Regions from separate parts of the Streptomyces sp. NPDC026673 genome, predicted to be linked through region 2. Evidence: riboswitches for the same ligand, from Rfam matches in the RefSeq annotation. Region 2 holds a riboswitch; each other region holds the start of a gene.
The links. A riboswitch is a leader RNA that binds a small molecule or an ion and turns the genes downstream of it on or off. The one in region 2 is predicted to bind thiamine pyrophosphate.

Region 1 (3,270 bases), on a different contig from region 2:
GATCAGGCGCGAGTCGAAGGCGGTGCCGTCGATGATCAGCGGGTCGTCGGCCATGGTGGTCAGCCTCCCTGGACTGCGGTGAGGACCTCGACGCGGTCGCCGTCGCGGAGCGGGGTCGCGGGCCACTGGGCGCGCGGGACGACGGTCTCGTTGAGCGCGGCCGCCACACCGGACGGGGCGGCGGTCAGGGTCGCGACGAGGCGGTCGAGGGTGACGCCCTCGGCGACCTCCCGGGCCTCGCCGTTGACGGAGACGGACAGGAGGAGGGGGGCGGTCATGCGTACTGCTCCTGGGGCGTGAAGCGGTCGGGGGAGAAGGGCCGGGCCGGCGCGGGAGCGTCCGCCCCGGTGAGGATCTCGGCCATCACGTCGCCGGTCAGCGGCGTGAGCAGCACGCCGTTGCGGTGGTGCCCGGTGGCGATCACCAGGCCGTCCAGCGCGCCGCGGCCCAGCAGCGGGGCGTTGTCGGGTGTGCCGGGACGCAGCCCGGCCTGTGTCTCGGCCAGCGGCAGTTCGGTGATGCCGGGCAGCAATTCGTGGGCGTCGCGGAGCAGTTCGTAGACCCCGCCGGCGGTGACCGTGGTGTCCCAGCCCATCTCCTCGCTGGTGGCCCCGACGACCAGTTCCCCGTTCTCGCGCGGGACGAGGTAGACGTGCCCGCCGCGCACCACGGCCCGTACCGTCCGGGACAGGAACGGCGCGTACGCCGGCGGCACCCGCAGCCGCAGCACCTGTCCCTTCACCGGCCGCACGGGCGGGAGCGCGTGCTCGGGCAGCCCGCCGATCCGCCCGCTGAGACTGCCGGCGGCCAGCACCACCTGCCCGGCGGCGAGCCGTGTGCCGTCCTCGAGGACGACTCCGTGCGCGCGGTCCCCGGCGACGTCCACGCGCTCCACCCGGGACCGCCGGAACGTCACCCCGGACAGCTCGCAGGCGCGCAGCAGCGCCGCGGCCAGGCGTCGCGGGTCGACCTGGTGGTCGCCGTCCACCCGCAGCCCGCCGCGCACGCCGGGGGCGAGCATCGGCTCCAGGCGCCGGCACTCGCGACCGCTGATCCACTCCGACCGCAGGCCCAAGGAGTCCTGGAACGCGTGGAGTTCGCGCAGCTGCGCGCGGTCGTCGGCGTCCAGGGCGACGGCGAGGGTGCCGCAGGTGCGGTAGCCGAGGCCGAGTCCCGTGGCCTCCTCCAGCTCCGCCACGAAGGACGGGTAGCGGCGCGCCGCGGCGAGGTTGAGCTCCAGCAGCGCCTGCTCGCCGTACTGCACCTCCGTGACCGGGGCCAGCATTCCCGCGGCCACCCGGGCGGCGCCGCCGCCCGGTTCGGGGTCCGCCACCACCGTCCGCAGGCCGCGTCCGGCGGCCCGCCACGCGGTGACCAGCCCGATGATCCCGCCGCCGATCACGACGACGTCATGACGGTGCATGATGTTCCCGCTCCTCCCTTCGCCGGCATGACCCGGATCAGGTTCGTACGGTCGGCGGCCGCCCAGCCGCCCTCTCAGCCCGGTGCGCCGGGCTCCCGCGAGTGCTCTCCGGCCACCTTAGTACGCACCATCCGCAGCGAGTAGGGCACTGGTACGCCCGGACGGCGCCCCCGCGGCGTTACGGTGATCGCGTGACCAGCAGCAGCGAGCAGCGCGTCGTCGTCGTCGGGGCCGGAATGGCCGGAGTCCAGACCGCCGTGTCCCTGCGCGAGCAGGGCTGGGGCGGGACGATCACGCTGCTCGGCGCGGAACGGCATCCCCCGTACGACCGGCCACCGCTGTCGAAGGGCGTGCTCTTCGGCGCCGACGAGGGTCCGCTGCTGGATGTCGACTTCGCCGGCATCGGGGTCGAGCTGCTGCTCGGACGCCATGCGAGCGCTCTGCGGCCCGGCGAGCGGCAGGTCCTGACCGACGGCGGCCCGGTCGGGTACGACAAGCTCGTCCTCGCCAGCGGCGCCGAGCCGGTCATGCTCCCCGGCAGCGAGGGCACGCCCGGTGTGCACGTGCTGCGCACCCTGGACGACGCCACCGCGCTGCGGCCCGTGCTGGAGGGCCGGCACCGGGTCGTGGTGGTCGGCGCGGGCTGGATCGGTGCCGAGTTCGCGACCGCCGCCCGCCTCGCCGGGTGCGAGGTGACCGTCGTGGAGGCGGCCGACCGCCCGCTCGCCGGGATTTTGCCGCCGCGGATCGCCGAACGCATGCGCGGCTGGTACGCGGAGGCGGGCGTCGACCTGCGCACCGGCGCGGTCGTCTCCTCCGTCGAGCGGGGGGCGGTGCGCCTCGCGGACGGCAGCGTCCTCGCCGCCGAGGCGGTCGTCGTCGGGATCGGCGCCCGGCCCGCGACCGGGTGGCTGGCCGGTTCGGGCGTCGACCTCGGGCCGGACCGCGCGGTCCTCGCCGACGACCGGCTGCGCACCTCGGTGACGGACGTGTACGCCGTGGGGGACTGCGCGTCCTTCCCGTCGGCGCGGTACGGGGAGCGGCTGCTGATCCACCACTGGGACAACGCGGTGCAGGGGCCCCGTACCGCCGCCGCGAACATCCTGGGCGGTGACGAGGTGTACGACCCCGTTCCCTACTTCTGGTCGGAGCAGTTCGGCCGTTTCGTGCAGTACGCGGGGTACCACGTGGACTCCGACGACATGCTGCTGCGCGGCGACCCGGACGGGCCCGCCTGGTCGGTGCTGTGGCTTCGGGACGGGCGGCTGGTCGCGCTCTTCGCCGTGGGACGGCCCCGCGACCTGGCCCAGGCCCGCAAACTGGTCGCCCGCGGCGTCCGCCTCGACGAGGCGCTGGCCGCCGACCCCGCGGTCCAACTGCGGGCCGCGGTCGTCTGAGCCACCGGTCGGCTCCCGGCTCCCGGCTCCCGGATTCCGCTCCCGGCTCCCGGATTCCGGCTCCCGACGGGCCGCGAGCGGGTCCGGAGCGGGTCCCGCGGGGGTTGCCGGCGCGTAGCGGACCCGTCAGGACGGAGCAATGCGTGGCGCGAGCGGTTCCAAGGTGTCGGTCCGGGATGGCACGCTTGTCCTGTGACCGAGATCGACGCAAAGATTGACTCCCTCATTCCTTCCTGGCTGAACGTCCCCGAGATCGCCGAGCGCCTCGACGTGGAGGTGACCCGGGTCCGCCAGCTCATCAAGGAGGGCCAGCTCATCGCCGTGCGCCGCGGTGAGAACCGGGTGCTGATGGTCCCCGCCGACTTCATCGGCGAGGGGAAGATCGTGAAGGGCCTCGCAGGCACGCTCACCGTGCTCAAGGACGACGGGTTCAGCGACGAAGAGACCCTG
Region 2 (3,270 bases):
AGCCCGATGCTGCCCACCAGGGTCCGCACGATCTCCTCGGCCACCAGTTCGCTGCCCGCCACCGCGAGCACACCGCGCTGCGCGATGGAGAAGAGCAGCAGCAGCGGCAGCGCCGCGCCCGCGTAGGCCAGCACCAGGGTGTTGACGACAGAGGCGATGTGGTCGCGCCCGATGCGCATCGCCGCCGAGTACAGCCGGCGCCGGCTCGCGCCCGGGTCCGCCTCCCGCAGCTCCCACACCGCCGAGGTCTGGGTCACCGTCACGTCGTCCAGCACGCCCAGCGAACCGATGATGATGCCGGCCAGCAGCAGACCGCGGATCTCGATGTCCGGGTAGAGGGCGTGGATCAGCCCAGTCTCGTCCGAGGTGTTGCCGCTGAGCACCGCCCAGTCGATGAAGACCGAGCCCAGGACGCCGATCAGCAGCAGCGAGCACAGGGTGCCCAGGACCGCCACCGAGGTACGGGCGTTGAGGCCGTGGCACATGTAGAGCGCGATCAGCATGATGGCGCTGCCGCCGATCACCGCCACCAGCAGCGGATTGCTGCCGTGCAGGATCGCCGGGAGGATGAACAGCGTCAGCACCGCGAAGCTGATGACCAGCGCGACCAGCGCCAGGACCCCGCGCAGCCGGCCGACCAGGACCACCACGGCCGCGAAGATGCCGGCCAGCAGCCACAGCGGGAACGCCCGGTCGACGTCGGTCACCGAGTACTGCAGTTCGCGCGGCGCCTGCGGCGCGTACGCCAGCAGCACCTTCTGGTTCTGCGTGTAGTGCCTTGTCTGGGTGGGCTGCACGATCTCCGTGAAGGTGCGCCCGCGGTCCTTGCCCGAGGTGACCTCGATCGTCGCGCGCTGGCAGATCGCCGGCCCGGACGACGGAGCCGCCGACGGGCCCGGGGAGGGGGCGGTCTCGGTGCCGGGCGCGGCGCCGGGTTCGGCGTTCACGTCCGAGCACTTGACGTCCTCGGTCTTCACCACCCGTCCGGACTGCGTCTGCTGGTCGAAGCCGACCCCGGTGCGGTCGTGCGCCGGCACACCGCCGGGCCAGAGCACCACGAGGCCGGCCACGACCGCCGCGACGAAGGGGACCAGGATCGCGGTGATGACCTTCCGCAGATGCCTGGAGACCGGAGGTACCGGGCCGTGGCCGTGGCCATGGGCGTGTGCGTGCGAGTGAGCGGAGTCCACGACCCGATCATCGCAACACCCCCTGGTGCGCGTCAGCGAGGACCCGCTAGCGTTGAGGCACCTTTGCAAACGCGGGAGCTCGGAGCACCGGGCTGAGAGGGCGCTGACCGGCCGAGGGCCACCAGCTGCGCCGACCGCTGAACCTGTTACCGGGTAATGCCGGCGTAGGGAGTGGGTCTCATGACCATGCAGGATGCACACGCGCGCGAAATCGGCTGGCACAAGGGCTATGTGACCGGGTCCCGCCCGGACATCAAGGTCCCCGTCCGCCGGGTGCACCTGACCAACGGCCGGGACGTGACGCTGTACGACACGTCCGGCCCGTACACCGATCCGACCGTCACCACCGACGTCCGCCGCGGCCTCCCGCCGCTGCGGGAGAACTGGATCGTCGCCCGCGGCGACACCGAGGAGTACCCCGGCCGCCCCGTCCGCCCCGAGGACGACGGGGTCAAACACACCTCACCGCGCGGCGGTCTGCGCAATCTGGACGCCGTCTTCCCCGGCCGTCCCCGCCTCCCGCGGCGCGGCGGGCCCGGGCGGCCGGTGACCCAACTGGCGTACGCGCGCCGGGGCGAGATCACCCCGGAGATGGAGTACGTCGCGATCCGCGAGAACGTCTCCCCCGAGGTCGTCCGCCAGGAGATCGCGGCGGGACGCGCCGTCCTGCCGGCGAACGTCAACCACCCGGAGACCGAGCCGATGATCATCGGCAAGCGGTTCCTGGTGAAGGTGAACGCCAACATCGGCAACTCGGCCGTCACCTCCTCCATCGAGGAGGAGGTGGAGAAGATGACCTGGGCCACCCGCTGGGGGGCCGACACGGTCATGGACCTCTCCACCGGCCGCAACATCCACACCACCCGTGAGTGGGTGCTGCGCAACTCCCCCGTCCCCATCGGCACCGTCCCCCTCTACCAGGCGCTGGAGAAGGTCGACGGCAAGGCCGAGGAGCTGACCTGGGAGATCTACCGGGACACCGTCGTCGAACAGGCAGAGCAGGGCGTCGACTACATGACCGTCCACGCCGGCGTGCTGCTGCGGTACGTCCCGCTGACCGCCCGCCGCAAGACGGGCATCGTCTCCCGCGGCGGCTCGATCATGGCGGCCTGGTGCCTCGCGCACCACAAGGAGAGCTTCCTCTACGAGAACTTCGAGGAGCTCTGCGAGCTCCTGGCCGCCTACGACGTCACGTACTCCCTGGGCGACGGGCTGCGCCCGGGGTCCATCGCGGACGCCAACGACGAGGCCCAGTTCGCGGAGCTGCGCACGCTCGGTGAGCTCAACACCATCGCCAAGCGGCACGGTGTGCAGACCATGATCGAGGGGCCGGGGCACGTCCCCATGCACAAGATCAAGGAGAACATCGACCTCCAGCAGGAGATCTGCGAGGAGGCGCCGTTCTACACCCTCGGCCCGCTCACCACCGACATCGCGCCCGCCTACGACCACATCACCTCCGGCATCGGCGCCGCGATGATCGCCTGGTGGGGTACGGCCATGCTCTGCTACGTCACCCCCAAGGAGCACCTGGGCCTGCCGGACCGCGACGACGTGAAGACCGGCGTCATCACCTACAAGATCGCCGCCCACGCCGCCGACCTGGCCAAGGGCCACCCCGGCGCCCAGGAGTGGGACGACGCGCTGTCCGACGCCCGCTTCGAGTTCCGCTGGGAGGACCAGTTCAACCTGGCCCTCGACCCGGACACGGCCAGGGAGTTCCACGACGAGACCCTGCCGGCGGAGCCGGCCAAGACCGCGCACTTCTGCTCCATGTGCGGGCCGAAATTCTGCTCGATGAAGATCTCCCAGGACATCCGCCGCCGCCACGGCGACACGGCCGAGGAGATCGAGGCCGGCATGGCGGAGAAGTCCCGCGAGTTCGCGGCCTCGGGCAACCGGGTCTATCTGCCGATCGCGGACTGACCCGCCGGGCACCAACGGCGTCCGTACCGGGCGGGCCCGCGACCCCTGGGGCGTCGCGGGTCCGCCCCCTCCGCGGGGAGGAGCGGCGGCGGGGCGAACGCCGACCGCCTCGGCGCTACTCCCGGCCGCCGTCCGGGCCGAGGTACAAACGGGC
Region 3 (3,270 bases), on a different contig from region 2:
GAGGAAGGCCGAACCGACGACGACGGTCGGCAGCACGAAGGGCACGGTCACCACCGCGCGCAGCACCTGCTTGCCGGGGAAGTCGAAGCGGGCGAAGACATAGGCGCCGGGCAGCGCGATCGCCAGGGTGAGCGCGGTGGACGCGGCCGCCTGCCAGCAGGTGAACCACAGCACGTGCAGGATGTCGGGCTCGCCCAGGACGTCGGCGAACCGGCCGAACCGCCACCGTCCGCCCTCGCGGAGCCCGCGGGTGACGATGGCGGCGACCGGATAGCCGAAGAACAGCGCGAAGAAGGCGACCGGCACGGCCATCAGGCCCAGCCGCACCGCCGGCGGCCGGACGGCCGCCGCCTTCGCGCGCGTCCCCCCGGCGGTCTTCGTTACTTCAGCACGAGCGAGGACCACGACTTGACCCACTGCTCCCGGTTCTCGGCGATCTTCTCCGGCGCGACGGTGGCCGGATCGCTGATGGCGGGCGCGTACTTGGTGAAGACCTCGGGCAGCTCCGCGTCGTCGCGGACCGGGTTGACGAACATGTTCAGCGGCATGTCCTCCTGGAAGGCGCGGCCCAGCAGGAAGTCGACCAGCGCCTTGCCGCCCTCGGTGTTCTTCGCGCCCTTGAGCAGGCCCGCGAACTCGATCTGCCGGAAGCAGGTGCCGGTCGCGACGCCCGTCGGCCCCTGCGCGGGCTGCGTCTTCAGGCCGAGCACCTCGGCGGGCGGGCTGGAGGCGTAGGACACGACGAGCGGCTTGTCGCCCTTGCCGCCCCCGGCGCCGGAGAAGGTGTCGTAGTACGCCTGCTCCCAGCCGTCGACGACCTGGACGCCGTTGGCCTTGAGCTTCTTCCAGTAGTCCTGCCAGCCCTCGTCGCCGTACTTCGCTGTGGTGGCGAGGAGGAAGGCGAGGCCCGGGGAGGAGGTGGCGGCGTTCTCCGTGACCAGGAGGTCCTTGTACTCGGGCTTGACGAGGTCGTCGAAGCTCTCCGGCACGGCGAGCTTGTGCTCGGCGAAGTACTTCCGGTCGTAGTTGACGCAGACGTCGCCGAAGTCGATGGGCGTGACGCGGTGCTTCGCGGCGTCGAGCTGTAGCCCCGCGGGCACCTTGTCGAGGCCCTTGGCCTCGTACGGCTCGAAGAGGTCGTTGTCGAGGGCGCGGGACAGCAGCGTGTTGTCGACGCCGAAGAAGACGTCGCCCTGCGGGTTGCCCTTGGACAGCACGGCCTGGTTGACCGCGGCGCCGGCGTCGCCGCCGCGCAGCACCTTGACGGTGTAGCCGGTCTGCTTCGTGAACTCCTTCAGCACGCCCTTCGACGCGGCGAAGGAGTCGTGGCTGACCAGCGTCACGGTCTTGGAGGTGCTGCCGCCCTCGGCGGTGTCGCCGCCGTCGCTGCCGCAGGCGGCGAGCGCGGTCGCGCCGAGCGCGACGACGAGGACGGTGCCGGCCGCACGCCGACGGGTGGTGCTCATGTGTGACTCCCTACGCCGGTATGACCCGGATCAGGTCCGAGGGTCTGCGGCTCTGCCGCACTCTCAGCGCTGTCTGCGCTCCCCTGTCGGATGTTCTTTTGTGTGATGTCACGGCAAACGGCCGCAAACGACCGTCACGATAGCAAGCGCGGATCAGCGCTCGGAAGCCGCCAGCTGACCGCAGGCGCCGTCGATCTCCTGACCGCGGGTGTCCCGGACGGTCACGGGCACGCCGTGCGCTTCCAGCGCCGCCACGAACGCCCGCTCGTCCTCGGGCCGCGAGGCCGTCCACTTCGAGCCGGGGGTCGGGTTGAGCGGGATCAGGTTGACGTGGACGCGGCGCCCCTTGAGCAGCCGGCCCAGCAGGTCGGCCCGCCACGCCTGGTCGTTGATGTCCCGGATCAGCGCGTACTCGATCGAGACCCGGCGGCCGGACACGTCCGCGTAGTGCCACGCGGCGTCCAGCACCTCGCGCACCTTCCAGCGGGTGTTCACCGGCACCAGAGTGTCGCGCAGCTCGTCGTCGGGCGCGTGCAGCGACACCGCGAGCCGGCACTTGAAGCCCTCGTCCGCGAAGCGCAGCATCGCCGGGACCAGGCCCACCGTCGACACCGTGATGCCCCGCTGAGACAGCCCCAGGCCGTCGGGCTCCGGGTCGGTCAGCCGGCGGATGGCGCCGACGACCCGCTTGTAGTTGGCCAGCGGCTCGCCCATGCCCATGAACACGATGTTGGACAGCCGCGCGGGCCCGCCCGGGATCTCGCCGTCCCGCAGCGAGCGCATGCCCGCCACGATCTGGTGCACGATCTCCCCGGTCGACAGGTTCCGGTCCAGGCCGGCCTGGCCGGTGGCGCAGAACGGGCAGTTCATGCCGCAGCCCGCCTGCGAGCTGATGCACATCGTCACCCGGTCCGGGTAGCGCATCAGCACCGACTCGACCAGAGTCCCGTCGAACAGCCGCCACAGCGTCTTGCGCGTCGTGTCGTTGTCGGTGCTGCTGTGCCGCACGACCGACATCAGGTCCGGCAGCAGCCCCTCCGCCAGCTTGCCGCGCGCCGCGGCCGGGATGTCCGTCCACGCGGCGGGGTCGTCGGCGTAGCGCGCGAAGTAGTGCTGCGAGAGCTGCTTCGCACGGAACGGCTTCTCCCCCAGTTCCGCGACCGCCTCCCGGCGCTCCTCGGGCGAGAGGTCGGCAAGGTGCCGCGGCGGCTTCTTGGCTCCGCGCGGGGCGACGAATGTGAGTTCTCCGGGTGCAGGCATGGTGCGTCCAGTGTCGCAGATCGTTTGGGGCCGCCCAGGTCAGATGGGTGAGGCTCCCGTCACCCTCAGGCGTCCCCTGTCGACCTCGGCCGATCTTTCACGACCCGGAGACGGCCCAGAGGTCGCGGCCCTCGCTGTGGGACGGCTTCGGGAGCGCGCAGCCGCATGGGCCTCGCGGATCTTCGCGTCCACAGCTGTCGAGCCGCATCTGTCGATACAGCCGGATCGCACGCAGGTGTTCTGAACGTTCAAATAATTCGCACACACATTCGAGACCGCCGCACGTCTCAGATCACCACGACAACGCGGACGAGACCATGCATGTCAGCCGCTGCGTCGGCGCCGGCGCCTGGAAGGCGCTCCATGGCGGCGTCCCGTCCTCCTCTTGACCTGTGCGCTTCCTCTGCTGAACTGCTTGCCGATAGAACTTCCCCACGGATTCGACACGCGGTGTCCTGGCGGATCTGTACGGTGCGAACGACACACACGCTGGGGCGAATTGTTGGGGGCGGGCATGACGGCGTATCTGACCGAGACTGATCCA

Region 1: linked by a shared signal. The riboswitch ahead of thiO (glycine oxidase ThiO) and the one ahead of thiC (phosphomethylpyrimidine synthase ThiC) in region 2 are both predicted to bind thiamine pyrophosphate.
Region 3: linked by a shared signal. The riboswitch ahead of AB0F62_RS06735 (thiamine ABC transporter substrate-binding protein) and the one ahead of thiC (phosphomethylpyrimidine synthase ThiC) in region 2 are both predicted to bind thiamine pyrophosphate.

Annotation. Positions count from the first base shown of each region.
Region 1 is NZ_JBEZXR010000033.1:78,549-81,818, forward strand. Features, by position in the region: gene AB0F62_RS22685 (thiazole synthase) at 1-54, opposite strand, end outside; gene thiS (sulfur carrier protein ThiS) at 60-278, opposite strand; gene thiO (glycine oxidase ThiO) at 275-1,423, opposite strand; TPP riboswitch at 1,420-1,532, opposite strand; gene AB0F62_RS22700 (FAD-dependent oxidoreductase) at 1,660-2,820, shown strand; gene AB0F62_RS22705 (Rv2175c family DNA-binding protein) at 3,013-3,270, shown strand, end outside.
Region 2 is NZ_JBEZXR010000002.1:105,138-108,407, forward strand. Features, by position in the region: gene AB0F62_RS02025 (YibE/F family protein) at 1-1,190, opposite strand, end outside; TPP riboswitch at 1,252-1,378, shown strand; gene thiC (phosphomethylpyrimidine synthase ThiC) at 1,371-3,116, shown strand; gene AB0F62_RS02035 (DUF4240 domain-containing protein) at 3,232-3,270, opposite strand, start outside.
Region 3 is NZ_JBEZXR010000005.1:222,128-225,397, reverse strand. Features, by position in the region: gene AB0F62_RS06740 (iron ABC transporter permease) at 1-312, opposite strand, end outside; gene AB0F62_RS06735 (thiamine ABC transporter substrate-binding protein) at 381-1,466, opposite strand; TPP riboswitch at 1,457-1,561, opposite strand; gene rlmN (23S rRNA (adenine(2503)-C(2))-methyltransferase RlmN) at 1,620-2,726, opposite strand.